2 regions of the Streptomyces sp. NPDC002055 genome follow, and region 2 is predicted to be linked to the other one. Evidence: riboswitches for the same ligand, from Rfam matches in the RefSeq annotation. Region 2 holds a riboswitch; the other holds the start of a gene.

Region 1 (7,015 bases), on a different contig from region 2:
CGCCCACCACCAGCGCGATCCCGGTCGCCGCCAGGGCGTACTGCAGGGAGTTCAGGACCGCCTGGAGCGGGGCGACGGCGAAGGTCCCGCCACTGGCGGCCGACGACTGCAGCGCCCGGTAGAAGGTCAGCCCGTACCCGTCGGGCCCGGCGAGGGACCGCTCCACCAGGACGCCCAGCGGCAGCACGAGGAGTAGCCCGATGACCGCGACCACCGCCCAGAGCAGGGCCCACTGCGCCGTCCCCCGGGGGCGCCGGGCCGTGGTCGCCGCGTCGACCAGCCGCAGCGCGGACTCCCGGCGCCGCACCGTCCAGGCGTGCACCGCGAGGATCCCGGCGACGGCGGCGAACTGCACCAGGGTCAGCACGGCGGCGGTCGGCAGGTCCAGCAGCTGCGCGGTCTGCCGGTAGATCTCCACTTCGAGGGTGGCGTAGCGCGGGCCGCCCAGGATCTGGACCGCGCCGAAGGAGGTGAAGGTGAAGAGGAAGACCATCAGCGCCGCGGCGGCCACCGACGGGGCCAGCGCGGGCAGCGTGACCCGGCGCCAGGCCGCGAACCGGCTCGCGCCGAGCACCCGGGCCGCCTCCTCCTGGCGGGGGTCGAGCTGGGCCCAGAGGCCGCCCACGGTGCGGACCACCACGGCGTAGTTGAAGAAGACATGGGCCAGCAGGATCGCCCAGACCGTGGTGTCCAGCCGGACGCCCCACAGCGCGTCCAGCATGCCGCCGCGGCCCAGCAGGGCGAGGAAGGCCGATCCGGCCACCACGGTCGGCAGCACGAACGGCACGGCCACGACCGCCCGCAGCAGCTGCTTGCCGGGGAAGTCGAACCGGGCGAAGACGTACGCGCCGGGCAGCGCGATCGCCAGGGTCAGCGCGGTCGAGGCCGCCGCCTGCCACCCGGTGAACCAGAGCACGTCCAGCACGTCCGGGTCGGTGAGGACCTCCCCGATCCGGCCGGTCCGCCACTGGCCGCCCTCCCGGAGGCCGCGGCCGACGATGGCCACCACCGGGTAGGCGAAGAAGAGCGCGAAGAACGCGAGCGGGACGGCCATCAGGCCGAACCGCACCGCGCCCCCGGGGACCGGCCGCCGCGCGCCGCGCCGGCCGGCTCCCCGGGATCCGGCTACTTCAGAACGAGCGAGGACCACTGCTCGACCCACTGCTCACGGTGCCGGGCGATCTTCTGCGGGGCCAGGGTGGCCGGGTCGTCGATCCTCGCGCCGTACCGGGTGAAGATCCCGGGCACCTTCGCGTCCCGCAGCGCCGGATTGACGAACATCCGCAGCGGCACGTCCTCCTGGAAACGCTTGCTCAGCAGGAAGTCGAGCAGGGCCTTGCCGCCCTTCTCGTTCTTCGCGCCGTTCAGCAGCCCGGCGAACTCGATCTGCCGGAAGCAGGTGCCGGTCGCGACGCCGGTGGGGGCCTGCTTCGGCTGCGGCTTCATGCCCACCGTCTCGGCGGGCGGGCTGGAGGCGTAGGAGACGACGAGCGGCTTGTCGCCCTTCCGGCCGGCGGCCGAGCCGGAGAACCGGTCGTAGTAGGCCTGCTCCCAGCCGTCGACCACCTCGACGCCGTTGGCCTTCAGCTTCTTCCAGTAGCCCTGCCAGCCGGACTCCCCGTACTCGGCGGCCGTGCCGAGCAGGAAGCCGAGGCCGGGCGAGGAGGTGGCGGCGTTCTCGGTGACGAGCAGGTTCTTGTACCGCGGCTCGGTCAGGTCCTCGAACGTCTTCGGCGGCGCCAGCTTCTTGTCGGCGAAGTACTTCCGGTCGTAGTTGACGCAGATCTCGCCGGAGTCGACGGGGGTGACCCGGTGCTCGGCGGCGTCGAGCTGCAGCTTGCTGTCCACCCCGGACAGGCCCTTGGCCTCGTACGGCGTGAACAGGTCGTGGTCGAGGGCGCGGGAGAGCAGGGTGTTGTCCACCCCGAAGAAGACGTCCCCGCGCGGGTTGCCCCGGGAGAGGATCTCCTGGTTGACGGCGGCACCGGCGTCCCCGCCGGGCAGCAGCTTCACCGTGTAGCCGCTCTGCCTCTCGAACTGCTTCAGGACGGCCGGCGAGACGTTGAACGAGTCGTGGGTGACCAGCGTGACCGTCTTCGACGCGCCCCCGTTCCCGGAGTCCCCTCCGCCACAGGCGGCCAGGGCGGGTATGCCGACCGCGGCCGCGAGGACGGCCGCGGCGACTCTCCCGGCGGTGCTTCTCCCGGTCGTGCTTCTCCCGGCCGTGCTTCGGCTGGTGGTGCTTCGGCTGGTGCTGCTCACTGAGTTCCTCCTGGCTGCGTTCCCCGGAACCGTCGGCTCCGGACTCCCGCCCAGGAAGAGACGCGGCCCCGCCCGGTGCCGCGGAGTGCGGCCGGGCGGGGCGCAACAGCTTGAGTGGTGACCGAACTCCCTACGCCGGAATGACCCGGTTCAGGTTCGAGGGTCTGCGGCTCGGTGCCGCACTCTCAGCGCTGTGGCGCTCCCCTGTCGGAATATGCATGTATTCGAACACACCCTAGCAACCGGCCCGGGTGCGCCCCGGGCCGGTTCCGGTCAGCGTTCGGAGGCGGCCAGCTGCCCGCAGGCCCCGTCGATCTCCTGGCCGCGGGTGTCGCGGACGGTCACCGGGACACCGTGGGCCTCCAGCGCGGCGACGAACGCCTTCTCGTCCTCCGGCCGGGACGCGGTCCACTTGGAACCGGGCGTCGGGTTGAGCGGGATGAGGTTGACGTGCACCCGGTTGCCCTTGAGCAGCCGCCCGAGCAGGTCGGCCCGCCACGCCTGATCGTTGATGTCCCTGATCAGCGCGTACTCGATGGAGATCCGGCGGCCGGACTTCTCCGCGTACTCCCACGCCGCGTCGAGCACCTCGCGCACCTTCCAGCGGGTGTTCACCGGCACCAGGGTGTCGCGCAGCTCGTCGTCCGGCGCGTGCAGGGAGACCGCGAGCCGGCACTTGAAGCCCTCGTCGGCGAACCGGAGCATGGCCGGCACCAGGCCGACCGTGGAGACGGTGATGCCGCGCTGGGAGAGGCCGAGGCCGTCGGGCTCGGGGTCGGTGAGCCGGCGGATGGCGCCGACGACCCGGTTGTAGTTGGCGAGCGGCTCGCCCATGCCCATGAAGACGATGTTCGACAGCCGGGCAGGGCCTCCGGGGATCTCGCCGTCCCGCAGCGCCCGCATCCCGTCGACGATCTGGTGCACGATCTCGGCGGTCGACAGATTGCGGTCCAGACCGGCCTGCCCGGTGGCACAGAACGGGCAGTTCATCCCGCAGCCGGCCTGCGAGGAGATGCACATGGTCACCCGGTCCGGGTAACGCATCAGCACCGACTCCACCAGCGTGCCGTCGAAGAGCTTCCACAGCGTCTTGCGGGTGGTGTCGTTGTCGCAGGAGACGTGCCGCATCACCGACATCAGCTCGGGCAGCAGCTCGGCCGCCAGCTTCTCCCGGGCCGCGGCCGGGATGTCGGTCCAGTCGGCCGGGTCGTGGGCGTACCGCGCGAAGTAGTGGCGCGACACCTGACCGGCGCGGAAGGGCTTCTCCCCAATGGCGGCCACGGCCTCGCGGCGCTCGGCGGGGCTGAGGTCGGCGAGGTGCCGCGGGGGCTTCTTGGCTCCGCGCGGCACGGCAAAGGTGAGTTCTCCGGGCTTAGGCATGGCCGTACCAGTGTCGCAGATCGTCGGAGGGCGCCCGGGCCACGGAGGCGTCCGGGACCCACGCCCCGGTCATGCGGTCCCGCGGATGCTCACCGCCCGCCCCCGTGGAGCGGGTCGGCCGGAGGCCGGTCGGAGGGCCAGCCCATGGGCATGAAGCCCAGCGGCGCTATGTCCAGGGACCCGCGCATCTCGTCCGACGCCGCCTGCACCGCCTCGTAGAAGTTCGTCTGCGCGTCACGGAACGGAGCGGAGTCGAGCCCCGCGCCCTCCACCAGCAGATCGCGCATCCTGCGGCCCTGCCGGAGGGCGTGCACCCCGAGCTCCACGACCCGCGGGGGCGCCAGCATCGTGAGGCGGAAGCGCTGCTGGTAGAGGTCGGACCCGCTGAACGCCTCCATGATCGCGGCAGTGCGTTCGTCGATGCCGCCGTACACACGTAACGAGGCCACCCGTATGCCCTCGTGGGACTGTGCGAGTGCGGCGAGGTAGTCCACGTACGACTCCCGCAGGATCTGGTTGCCCTCCTGCCCCAGCGCCCGTTTCCAGCGGGTCCGCTCCACCAGAGCGGTGGTGACCAGGCTCACCACCGCACCGAACACGATGCCCGCCAGCGTCTTCAGGTCCATGCCAGGCACCGTACCCGGACGTCGCGCGTCATGATCCACTCCTGGATGATCCACTCCTGGGGGCGCCGGACGGACGAAGGGCCCGCCGCTCATGCGGCAGGCCCCTGTTCCGGCGGCGGATGCGGTTCGCGCCGCTCAGCCGGCTCCCACGAAGATCACCAGCAGCAGCCACACCACCGGTGCGGTGGGCAGCAGCGAGTCCAGCCGGTCCATGATCCCGCCGTGGCCCGGCAGCAGCTTGCCCATGTCCTTGATGCCCAGGTCCCGCTTGATCATGGACTCGCCGAGGTCGCCCAGCGTGGCGCTGGCGGCGACCGCGAGGCCGAGCAGCAGCCCCTGCCACCAGCTGCCGCCGTCGATCAGGAACTCCATGAACAGGGCCCCGGCGATCATGGCGAAGGCCACCGCGCCGAACAGTCCCTCGCGGGTCTTCCCGGGGCTGATCCGGGGGGCCAGCTTGTGCTTGCCGAAGCGCCAGCCGACGGCATACGCACCGGTGTCGCTCACCACGGTGAGCGCCAGGAAGGTCAGCACCCGCCACGCGCCGTCGTCCGCGGCCAGCATCAGCGCCACGAACGTGGCCAGGAACGGCACGTAGAAGGCCGCGAAGATCCCGGCCGTGACATCCCGGAGGTAGTCCTCGGGGGACTCGGTCATCCGCCAGACCAGCACCGCGAGCGCGGTGAGGGCCATCGCGACCCAGGCGCCCTCCGCACCCCGGACGTAGCCCGCCACGATCATGGCGACGCCGCCGACCGCGAGCGGCACCAGCGGCGTACGGATGTCCTTCTTCTCGGAGAGCCGGGAGGACAGCTCCCAGAGTCCGACCACGACCGCCACCGCGACCACGCCGACGAAGAGCGCCTTCACGATGAAGAGCGAGGCGATGATGACGGCGCCCAGGCCGACGCCGACCCCTATCGCCGCGCGCAGATCCCGGCCCGCGCGCTTCTTCTGCGGGGCCGGCTGCGGCTCGGCGGAATGCCGCGAATGCCTGTGCACTGGGTCGTCCTCCGGGCGCCGCTGCTCGTCGCGGAACAGGGGGCCGCTCAGCCGAGCGGCCCCCCGGTCACGGTCGTCCTGGTCTCCGCCTGTGTCGGGCACGATGGGCATGGGCCGAGTCTGCGCCGCGTCGGCCGCCGCGTGGGCGGGACCCGCCGAGACGGACACGGGCTCCGACGGCCCCCGTACACCGGTGCCCTGCGGGGCTCCCCAGGATGAGTCGTTCATCAGACCTCGAGCAGCTCGGCTTCCTTGTGCTTGAGCAGCTCGTCCACCTGGGCGACGTACTTCGCGGTGGTGTCGTCGAGCTCCTTCTCGGCGCGGCGGCCCTCGTCCTCGCCGACCTCGCCGTCCTTGATGAGCTTGTCGATGCTCTCCTTGGCCTTGCGGCGGATGCTGCGGATCGAGATCTTCGAGTCCTCGCCCTTGCTCTTGGCGACCTTGATGAACTCGCGGCGGCGCTCCTCGGTGAGCTCGGGGAACGTCACCCGGATGATCCTGCCGTCGTTCGACGGGTTGACTCCGAGGTCGGAGTCCCGGATCGCCTGCTCGATGTTGCGCAGCGCGCTCTGGTCGAAGGGCGTCACGACCGCCATGCGCGGCTCCGGCACCGAGAACGACGCCAGCTGGTTGATCGGCGTCAGCGCACCGTAGTAGTCCGCCACGATCTTGTTGAACATCGCCGGGTGCGCACGCCCGGTGCGGATCGCGGCGAAGTCCTCCTTGGCGACCACTACGGCCTTCTCCATCTTCTCCTCGGCCTCGAGGAGGATCTCTTCGATCACCACTTGCTCCTGGTCTTGTGAGTGAGCACAGCCCCGCCCTGCGCTTCTTCTCCTGCACGGTGTCCGACCGGCAGGCCCTTGTCCATCCCCGGGCCGGGCTGTTCGTTACGGCCGGGAACTGCCCCTCCTGCCCGCGGTGCGGGACCGGTGGTCAGGCCCGGGTCCCCTGATCGCTGACGAGTGTGCCGATCTTCTCACCCTTCACCGCACGCGCGATGTTGCCTTCGGTCAGAAGCTCGAAGACGAGGATCGGAAGCTTGTTGTCCATGCACAGGGTGATGGCGGTGGCGTCCGCGACCTTGAGGCCCCGGGTGATCACCTCGCTGTACTCCAGCGCATCGAACTTCACCGCGTCCGGGTTCTTCTTGGGGTCGGAGTCGTACACCCCGTCCACGCCATTCTTCCCCATCAGCAGCGCCTCGGCGTCGATCTCCAGGGCGCGCTGGGCGGCGGTGGTGTCGGTGGAGAAGTAGGGCATGCCCATGCCCGCACCGAAGATGACCACGCGGCCCTTCTCCAGGTGCCGCACGGCACGCAGCGGAATGTAGGGCTCCGCGACCTGGCCCATGGTGATGGCGGTCTGGACGCGGGAGTCGATGCCTTCCTTCTCCAGGAAGTCCTGCAGGGCGAGGCAGTTCATGACGGTGCCCAGCATGCCCATGTAGTCCGAGCGGGCCCGGTCCATCCCGCGCTGCTGGAGCTCGGCGCCGCGGAAGAAGTTGCCGCCGCCGATGACGACGGCGATCTCCGCCCCGCCGCGGACCACGGCGGAGATCTCCCGCGCCATGGCGTGCACGACGTCGGGGTCGACACCGAGTGCCCCGTTGCCGGCGAACGCCTCCCCGGAAAGCTTCAGCAGGAAGCGTCGGCGTGTGGTGCCGTGGTCGCTGTGGTCGGCCTTGTCGGCGCCCTGATTCATGGAGATCTCCTCGTGCACATACGAGGAGGCCATTGCCGGTG
Region 2 (7,015 bases):
CCACCACGACCCGCCGGGCCCCGGCGTCCAGCACCTCGTCGAGGGTGGACGCGTCGATGCCGCCGATCGCGAACCACGGCCGTGCGGGGCGCAGCGAGGCAGCGTAGCGGACGAGCGGCAGGCCGGGCGCGGTACGGCCCGGCTTGGTCGGGGTCGGCCAGCAGGGGCCGGTGCAGAAGTAGTCGACGCCTGGCTCGTCGGCGGCGGCCGCCACCTCCGCCTCGGCATGGGTGGAGCGCCCGATCAGCACGGAGTCGCCGAGGACGGCGCGGGCGGCGGGCACGGGCAGATCACCCTGGCCCAGGTGCAGCACGTCGGAGCCGATGGCGTGCGCGACATCGGCCCGGTCGTTCACCGCGAAGAGCTTGCCGTGCCGGCGGCAGGCGTCCCGGAACACCTCCAGGTGCTCCAGCTCCTCACGGGCCTCCATGCCCTTGTCGCGCAGCTGGACGATGTCCACGCCGGAGGCGAGCACCGTGTCGAGGAACTCCGGGAGGTCGCCCTGGCGCTTGCGCGCGTCGGTGCACAGATAGAGCCGGGCACCTTCGAGCTGCGTCACGGCGGTGGTGGTGGCCATGGCGTGGTCCCCCCGGGGTTGGGCGGCGTGCGGGCCGGATTTCGCCGGCCCGCACGCCAGAGCGGTTCTCGGTCAGACGGCGAGCGCCTGAGCGCGGCGCTTCACCTCCGTGCCGCGATTCTCCCGCAAGGCCTGGGCGGGGGTGCCGGGGAGGGTCGGATCCGGAGTGAAGAGCCACTCCAGCATCTCCTCGTCGGTGAAGCCGTCGTCCTTCAGGAGCGTCAGGGTGCCGGCGAGGCCCTTGACCACCCGGCCGTCGCCGATGAAGTCGGCGGGCACCTGGAGCACCCGGTTCTCGCCACGGCGTACCGCGATCAGCTGGCCCTCCTTGACCAGCTGTCGGACCCGGGTCACTTCGACACCGAGCTGCTCGGCGATGTCGGGGAGGGTGAGCCAGGAGGGAACGAGCGCGTCGGTCTTAGTGTCAATCTCGGTCACGGGGACAAGCCTGCCATCTGGGGCTGACAGCCGGTAGCCGAGCGCCGCCGAGCCGGTGCCCACCGGTCGGGCGACGGGCCGCTCCGACGGCCCCGGTCGCCGTGCGCCGCACGGTGCGGCGGTGGCCGGCTCCGCCCGGGACGGGCCGCCGCGCCGACCGGGGATCCCGGGCCCGGCGCCCCGGCGCGCGGCGCAGGGAGCAGGTGGCAGAAGAGCGCTGGGGAGCACGCGGGACCGCCGGGGCGATCAGCCGGGAAGGCCGGGGCGATCAGCAGCTCTCCGGCGCGGCCGCGGTGCGCCCGGCCCCGTCAGAGGACGGCGGACTTCAGCGGCACCGCCGGGTCCGCGGCCCGCTCCGGGTCGATCCGCGCGCCCCGCTCGATGAGCTTGCGGCCCTGGGCGAGATCGCGCGGACGGCCCACCGCGAGCAGCGCGACCAGCACGCCGTCCCGCAGCCAGCACACCGACCAGGAGGCGCCGGCCGGGTCGCCGCGCCGGACCGTGGTGTCGGCGGCGGCGTGGTGCCCCGCGTACTGGACGAACCGGCCGAACTGCTCGGACCAGAAGTAGGGCACCGGGTCGTAGACCTGCGCCTCGGCCGCTCCGCCGATGATGTCGGCGGCCACCGTGCGAGGGCCCTGGAGGGCGTTGTCCCAGTGGTGCACGAGGAGCCGCTCCCCGTACCGGGCGGAGGGGAAGGAGGCGCAGTCGCCGACCGCGTACACATCCGGTGCGGAGCTGCGCAGCCGGTCGTCGGCGCGGACCGAGCCGTCGGGGCAGAGCTCGATGCCCGATCCGGCCAGCCAGCCGGTCGCGGGGCGGGCTCCGATGCCGACGAGCACGGCGTCCGCGGGGAGCCGCGTGCCGTCCGCCAGCAGTACCGCGCCGGGCTCCACCGTCGCCACGCGCGCCCCGGTGATGAGCCGGGCGCCGCTCTCCTCGTACCAGGCCCGCATGGGCTCGGCGACCTCGGCGGGCAGGGCCCCGGCGAGCGGGCGCTCCGCGGCCTCGACGACGGTGACCGTGCAGCCCGCCTCCAGTGCCGCGGTCGCGAACTCGGCGCCGATCCAGCCCGCGCCGACCACCACGACGTCCTGCCGCGCCGCGAGCACCGGGCGCAGCGCCTCGGCGTCGTCCAGGGTGCGCAGCAGATGCAGGCCCGGCGCGCCGCCGCCGGGCAGGGTGACCGGATCGGCGCCGGTCGCGATGACGAGCCGGTCGTACGGCACGGGCCCGGCCGCGGTCTCCACCACGTGCTCACCGGGGCGCACGGCGGTGACCCGGCGGCCGAGGAGCAGCTCGATGCCGAGGGCGGCGAAGTCGATCTCGAAGGCCGAGCCGTCGGCCTTGCCGAGCAGGACGGCCTTGGACAGCGGCGGCCGGTCGTACGGCTGGTGCGGCTCGGCGCCGAGCATCGCGACGCCGCCGGTCCAGCCCTGTTCCCGCAGCGCGACGGCGGTCTGCACCCCCGCCATGCCCGCGCCGACGATGACGACCCGGTCCCCGGTGTGCTGCCTGTCCTCACTCACACGGTCACTCTAGGTCCGCGGCGGGGGCCCGCCGCAGTCCCGCGCACCGAGATCTCTGACACAGCATCATGCGGCGCTTCCGCGGGAACACGCCGGCCCCGGGCCCACCTGCCGCTCCCCGCCGCAGGCCGTCCGCGGCCCGGCCCCGGGGCCCGGTGCGGGGAGCCGTTCCGGTCCGCCGCTCCCTTCATGGGCCGGAAGGCGGCACGTTAAGGTGACGGCCGTAGAGCACTCGCGGGAGCCCGGACGGACCGGGCTGAGAGGGAGGCTGACCGGCCTCCGACCGTACGAACCTGATCCGGGTCATGCCGGCGAAGGGAGGGGCTGGACGCCCATGCACGCGCCCGAGAACGGCACCCCCGAGAAGAGCACCACGGCGCACGGGACCGCGCCGCACACCGTCACCGCACAGCGCGGGACCGCACAGCGCGGGACCGCGCGGCACACCGCCGCACGGCACAGCCATGACGTCCTCGTCGTCGGGGGCGGCATCATCGGCCTCGTCACGGCCTGGCGGGCGGCGCAGCGGGGGCTGCGCACCGCGGTCGCCGATCCGGCGCCCGGCGGGGGCGCCGCGCAGGTCGCCGCCGGGATGCTGGCGGCCGTCACCGAACTGCACTACGGCGAGGAGACCCTGCTCGGCCTCAACCTCGCCTCCGCGGAGCGCTATCCGGAGTTCGCCGCGGAGCTGGTGGAGGCGAGCGGCCAGGACATCGGCTACCGCGCCTGCGGCACCCTGGCGGTCGCGCTGGACGCCGACGACCGGGCCCATCTGCGGGAGCTGCACGCCCTCCAGACCCGCTGCGGGCTGGACTCGCAGTGGCTGACCGGGCGCGAGTGCCGGCGCCTGGAGCCGATGCTCGCGCCGGGCGTGCGCGGGGGGCTGCGGGTGGACGGCGACCACCAGACCGATCCCCGGCGGCTGGCCGCGGCGCTGGTCACCGCCTGCGAGCGGGCCGGTGTGGTGCTGCACCGCGGGTGGGCCCGGGAGCTGCGGGTGGTCCGGGACCGGGCCGTGGGGGCCGTACTGGAGGACGGCACCGAACTGGCCGCCGGTCAGGTCGTCCTGGCCGGCGGCAGCCACAGCGGCCGGCTCGCCGGGATCCCCGAGGCCGTGGTGCCGCCGGTCCGCCCGGTCAAGGGCCAGGTGCTGCGGCTGCGCGTGCCCGGGGCGTACGCGCCGTTCCTCTCCCGGACCGTACGGGCCGTGGTCCGCGGCGGGCAGGTCTATCTGGTGCCCCGGGAGAACGGCGAGCTGGTGCTCGGCGCCACCAGCGAGGAGCTGGGCTGGGACACCACGGTCACCGCGGGCGGGGTGTACGAACTGCTGCGGGACGCCCATGAGCTGGTGCCCGGCATCACCGAACTCCCGCTGGTGGAGACCCGGGCCGGGCTGCGCCCGGGGTCGCCGGACAACGCACCGCTGCTGGGCCCCACCACCCTGCCCGGACTGCACCTGGCAACCGGGCACTTCCGCAACGGCGTGCTGCTCACACCGGTCACCGGCGACGCCCTGGCGGAGGTGCTGTGCACCGGTGAACTCCCGCCCGAGACCCGTCCGTTCAGCCCGCTGCGCTTCACCCCCGGCGGCCCCGCGGCACCGGGGTCCGGCGCATCCGACACCCCCGTACGGCAGGAGCAGCCCGCATGACCGTCTCCGTCAACGGCGAACCCCGCGAGGTCCCGGAGGGCACCACGCTCGACCGGATCGTCGCGACGCTCACCACCGCACCGGCGGGTGTCGCCGCCGCGCTCAACGAGGCCGTGGTGCCGCGGGGCCAGTGGCCCGCCACCGCGCTCGGCGACGGCGACCGCGTCGAGATCCTGACCGCGGTCCAGGGAGGCTGACCATGACCGACACCACCGCTGTGCCCGGCGGCACCACTCCGGCGGAGACGGCCACGGCCGATCCGTTCACCCTCGCCGGCACCGCCTTCGGCTCCCGGCTGATCATGGGCACCGGCGGCGCCCCCAGCCTGGACGTGCTGGAACGCTCGCTCACCGCCTCCGGGACCGAGCTGACGACCGTCGCGATGCGCCGGCTGGACCCGACGGTCCAGGGCTCGGTGCTGTCCGTGCTCGACCGGCTCGGCATCCGCGTCCTGCCGAACACCGCGGGGTGCTTCACCGCGGGCGAGGCGGTGCTGACCGCGCGGCTCGCCCGGGAGGCCCTGGGCACCGACTGGATCAAGCTGGAGGTGGTGGCGGACGAGCGGACGCTGCTGCCCGATCCGGTCGAGCTGCTGGACGCCGCCGAAGTGCTCGTCGACGACGGCTTCACCGTGCTCCCGTACACCAACGACGACCCGGTCCTCGCCCGGAAGCTGGAGGACGTCGGCTGTGCCGCGATCATGCCCCTGGGCTCGCCCATCGGCTCCGGGCTCGGCATCCGCAACCCGCACAACTTCCGGCTGATCACCGAGCAGGCGCGGGTGCCGGTGATCCTGGACGCGGGCGCCGGCACCGCCTCGGACGCGGCGCTGGCCATGGAGCTGGGCTGTGCGGCGGTGATGCTGGCCTCGGCGGTGACCCGCGCCCAGGAGCCGGTCCTCATGGCCGCGGCGATGCGGCACGCGGTCGAGGCGGGACGGCTGGCCCACCGCGCGGGCCGGATCCCGCGCCGGCACTTCGCCCAGGCGTCCTCGCCGGCGGACGGCCTGGCGGACCTGGACCCGGAGCGGCCCGCCTTCGGGTAGCCACCGGCCCGCCCCGCACCTGCCGGAACGCCCGCCGGACCGGCCGCGATCGGGCTCCGGCACCCCGGTGACCGGCGCGAGCCGCTCCGGCGGCGCTGGGCCCGGAGGCCGTAGCGTGGAACCGGAGGTGGTCCCCGTGGCGCATGAGGTCCCCGACCGCGTCGAGCGCGAGGTGTACGTCCCGGCCCCGGCCGACCGCGTGTGGCGGGTGCTCACCACAGCCGAGCACATCCGGTCCTGGTACGCGTTCGGCGGCGCCGAGCTGGATCTGCGGCCGGGGGGTGCCCTCCGGTTCCGCTGGGACGACCAGGGGGAGTTCCACGGCCGGGTGGAGATGGTCGAGGCCCCCTACCGTGTCAGCTTCCGGATGGCCCTGCGCCCCGATGTGCCACCGGGCCGGGGCGGCTCCACGCTGATCGAGTTCGATCTCACACCCGAGGGCACCGGCACCCGGGTCACGGTCAACGAGACCGGGGTCACCGCGCTGGACGTACCCGCGGCCGAACAGGCCCGGCACGCCGAGTACGCGGCCATGACCTGGGCCACGGCGCTCGAGGAGCTCGCGGCACTCGCCGCCGCCTCGCACGCATGATCCACCGGCCGGGCCGGGGCGGGTGCCCCGGCCGGCTGTCACCGTTGCGTTGCAGAGGTCCGCCCGACCCCGCGGATGGGACAGACCTGCCGGTCATGGCTCGTAGACTGCACTGTCGTGGATACGACCCTGCAGGACCCGCTGGTCGGGCACGTGCTCGACGGACGCTACCGGGTCGAGGCGCGCATTGCCGTCGGTGGCATGGCCACCGTCTACCGGGCCGTGGACACCCGTCTCGACCGGGTGCTGGCGCTCAAGGTGATGCACCCCGGCCTCGCCACGGACGCCGCGTTCGTCGACCGCTTCATCCGTGAGGCCAAGTCCGTCGCCCGGCTCGCCCACCCGAACGTCGTCGGCGTCTTCGACCAGGGCATGGACGGCACCTACGTCTATCTGGCCATGGAGTACGTCGCCGGGTGCACGCTGCGCGACGTGCTCCGCGAGCGCGGCGCGCTGGCGCCCCGCGCCGCCCTGGACGTCCTGGAACCGGTGCTCGCCGCGCTCGGCGCCGCCCACCGCGCCGGGCTGGTCCACCGCGACATGAAGCCGGAGAACGTCCTCATCGGGGACGACGGCCGGGTCAAGGTGGCCGACTTCGGGCTCGTCCGGGCCGTGGACACCCAGACCAACGCCTCCTCCGGCTCCCTGCTCGGCACCGTCTCGTATCTCGCGCCGGAGCAGATAGAGCACGGCACGGCCGACACCCGCGCGGACGTCTACGCCTGCGGGATCGTGCTGTACGAGATGCTCACCGGCGGAAAGCCGCACGACGGCGGGACCGCCGCCCAGGTGCTCTACCAGCATCTGCACGAGGACATCGCACCGCCGTCGCGGCAGGTGCCGGGGCTCGCCCCCGAGCTGGACATCCTGGTGGCCGCCGCGACCGCGCGCGCCCCCGAGCAGCGCCCGGCCGACGCCGTCGCGCTGCTCGCGCAGGCCCGCGAACTCCGGGCGCTGCTCACCGAGGAACAGCTCGACGCCGTTCCCCCGCAGGCCCTGGCGGACCCGCACACCGGCTCCGAGGACCGGACGAGTGTGATCCCCCGGACCCTGGCGGGCGTGCAGCCGGCCGAGGGGGCTGCGGCGGGCGAGGACGCGCTGAACCGCACCAGCCGGCTGGACCTGCCGCCGTCCGGGCCGCCGCCGTCCGACGGGCCGTCGTCCCGCCGGGCGCCGCGGCGGG

What was found. Region 2 has a riboswitch for thiamine pyrophosphate ahead of thiO (glycine oxidase ThiO). Riboswitches for the same ligand answer to the same signal wherever they lie in the genome.
Region 1: linked by a shared signal. The riboswitch ahead of ABT112_RS20455 (thiamine ABC transporter substrate-binding protein) and the one ahead of thiO (glycine oxidase ThiO) in region 2 are both predicted to bind thiamine pyrophosphate.

Annotation. Positions count from the first base shown of each region.
Region 1 covers NZ_JBEOXS010000031.1:58,854-65,868, reverse strand. Annotated here, with positions in the region: gene ABT112_RS20460 (ABC transporter permease) at 1-1,150, opposite strand, end outside; gene ABT112_RS20455 (thiamine ABC transporter substrate-binding protein) at 1,126-2,151, opposite strand; TPP riboswitch at 2,372-2,478, opposite strand; gene rlmN (dual-specificity RNA methyltransferase RlmN) at 2,536-3,642, opposite strand; gene ABT112_RS20445 (hypothetical protein) at 3,732-4,268, opposite strand; gene ABT112_RS20440 (phosphatidate cytidylyltransferase) at 4,404-5,498, opposite strand; gene frr (ribosome recycling factor) at 5,498-6,055, opposite strand; gene pyrH (UMP kinase) at 6,207-6,974, opposite strand.
Region 2 covers NZ_JBEOXS010000020.1:82,475-89,489, reverse strand. Annotated here, with positions in the region: gene thiE (thiamine phosphate synthase) at 1-577, opposite strand, end outside; gene ABT112_RS15160 (Rv2175c family DNA-binding protein) at 650-1,015, opposite strand; gene ABT112_RS15155 (NAD(P)/FAD-dependent oxidoreductase) at 1,324-2,490, opposite strand; TPP riboswitch at 2,769-2,881, shown strand; gene thiO (glycine oxidase ThiO) at 2,879-4,195, shown strand; gene thiS (sulfur carrier protein ThiS) at 4,192-4,392, shown strand; gene ABT112_RS15140 (thiazole synthase) at 4,395-5,240, shown strand; gene ABT112_RS15135 (SRPBCC domain-containing protein) at 5,377-5,832, shown strand; gene pknB (Stk1 family PASTA domain-containing Ser/Thr kinase) at 5,950-7,015, shown strand, end outside.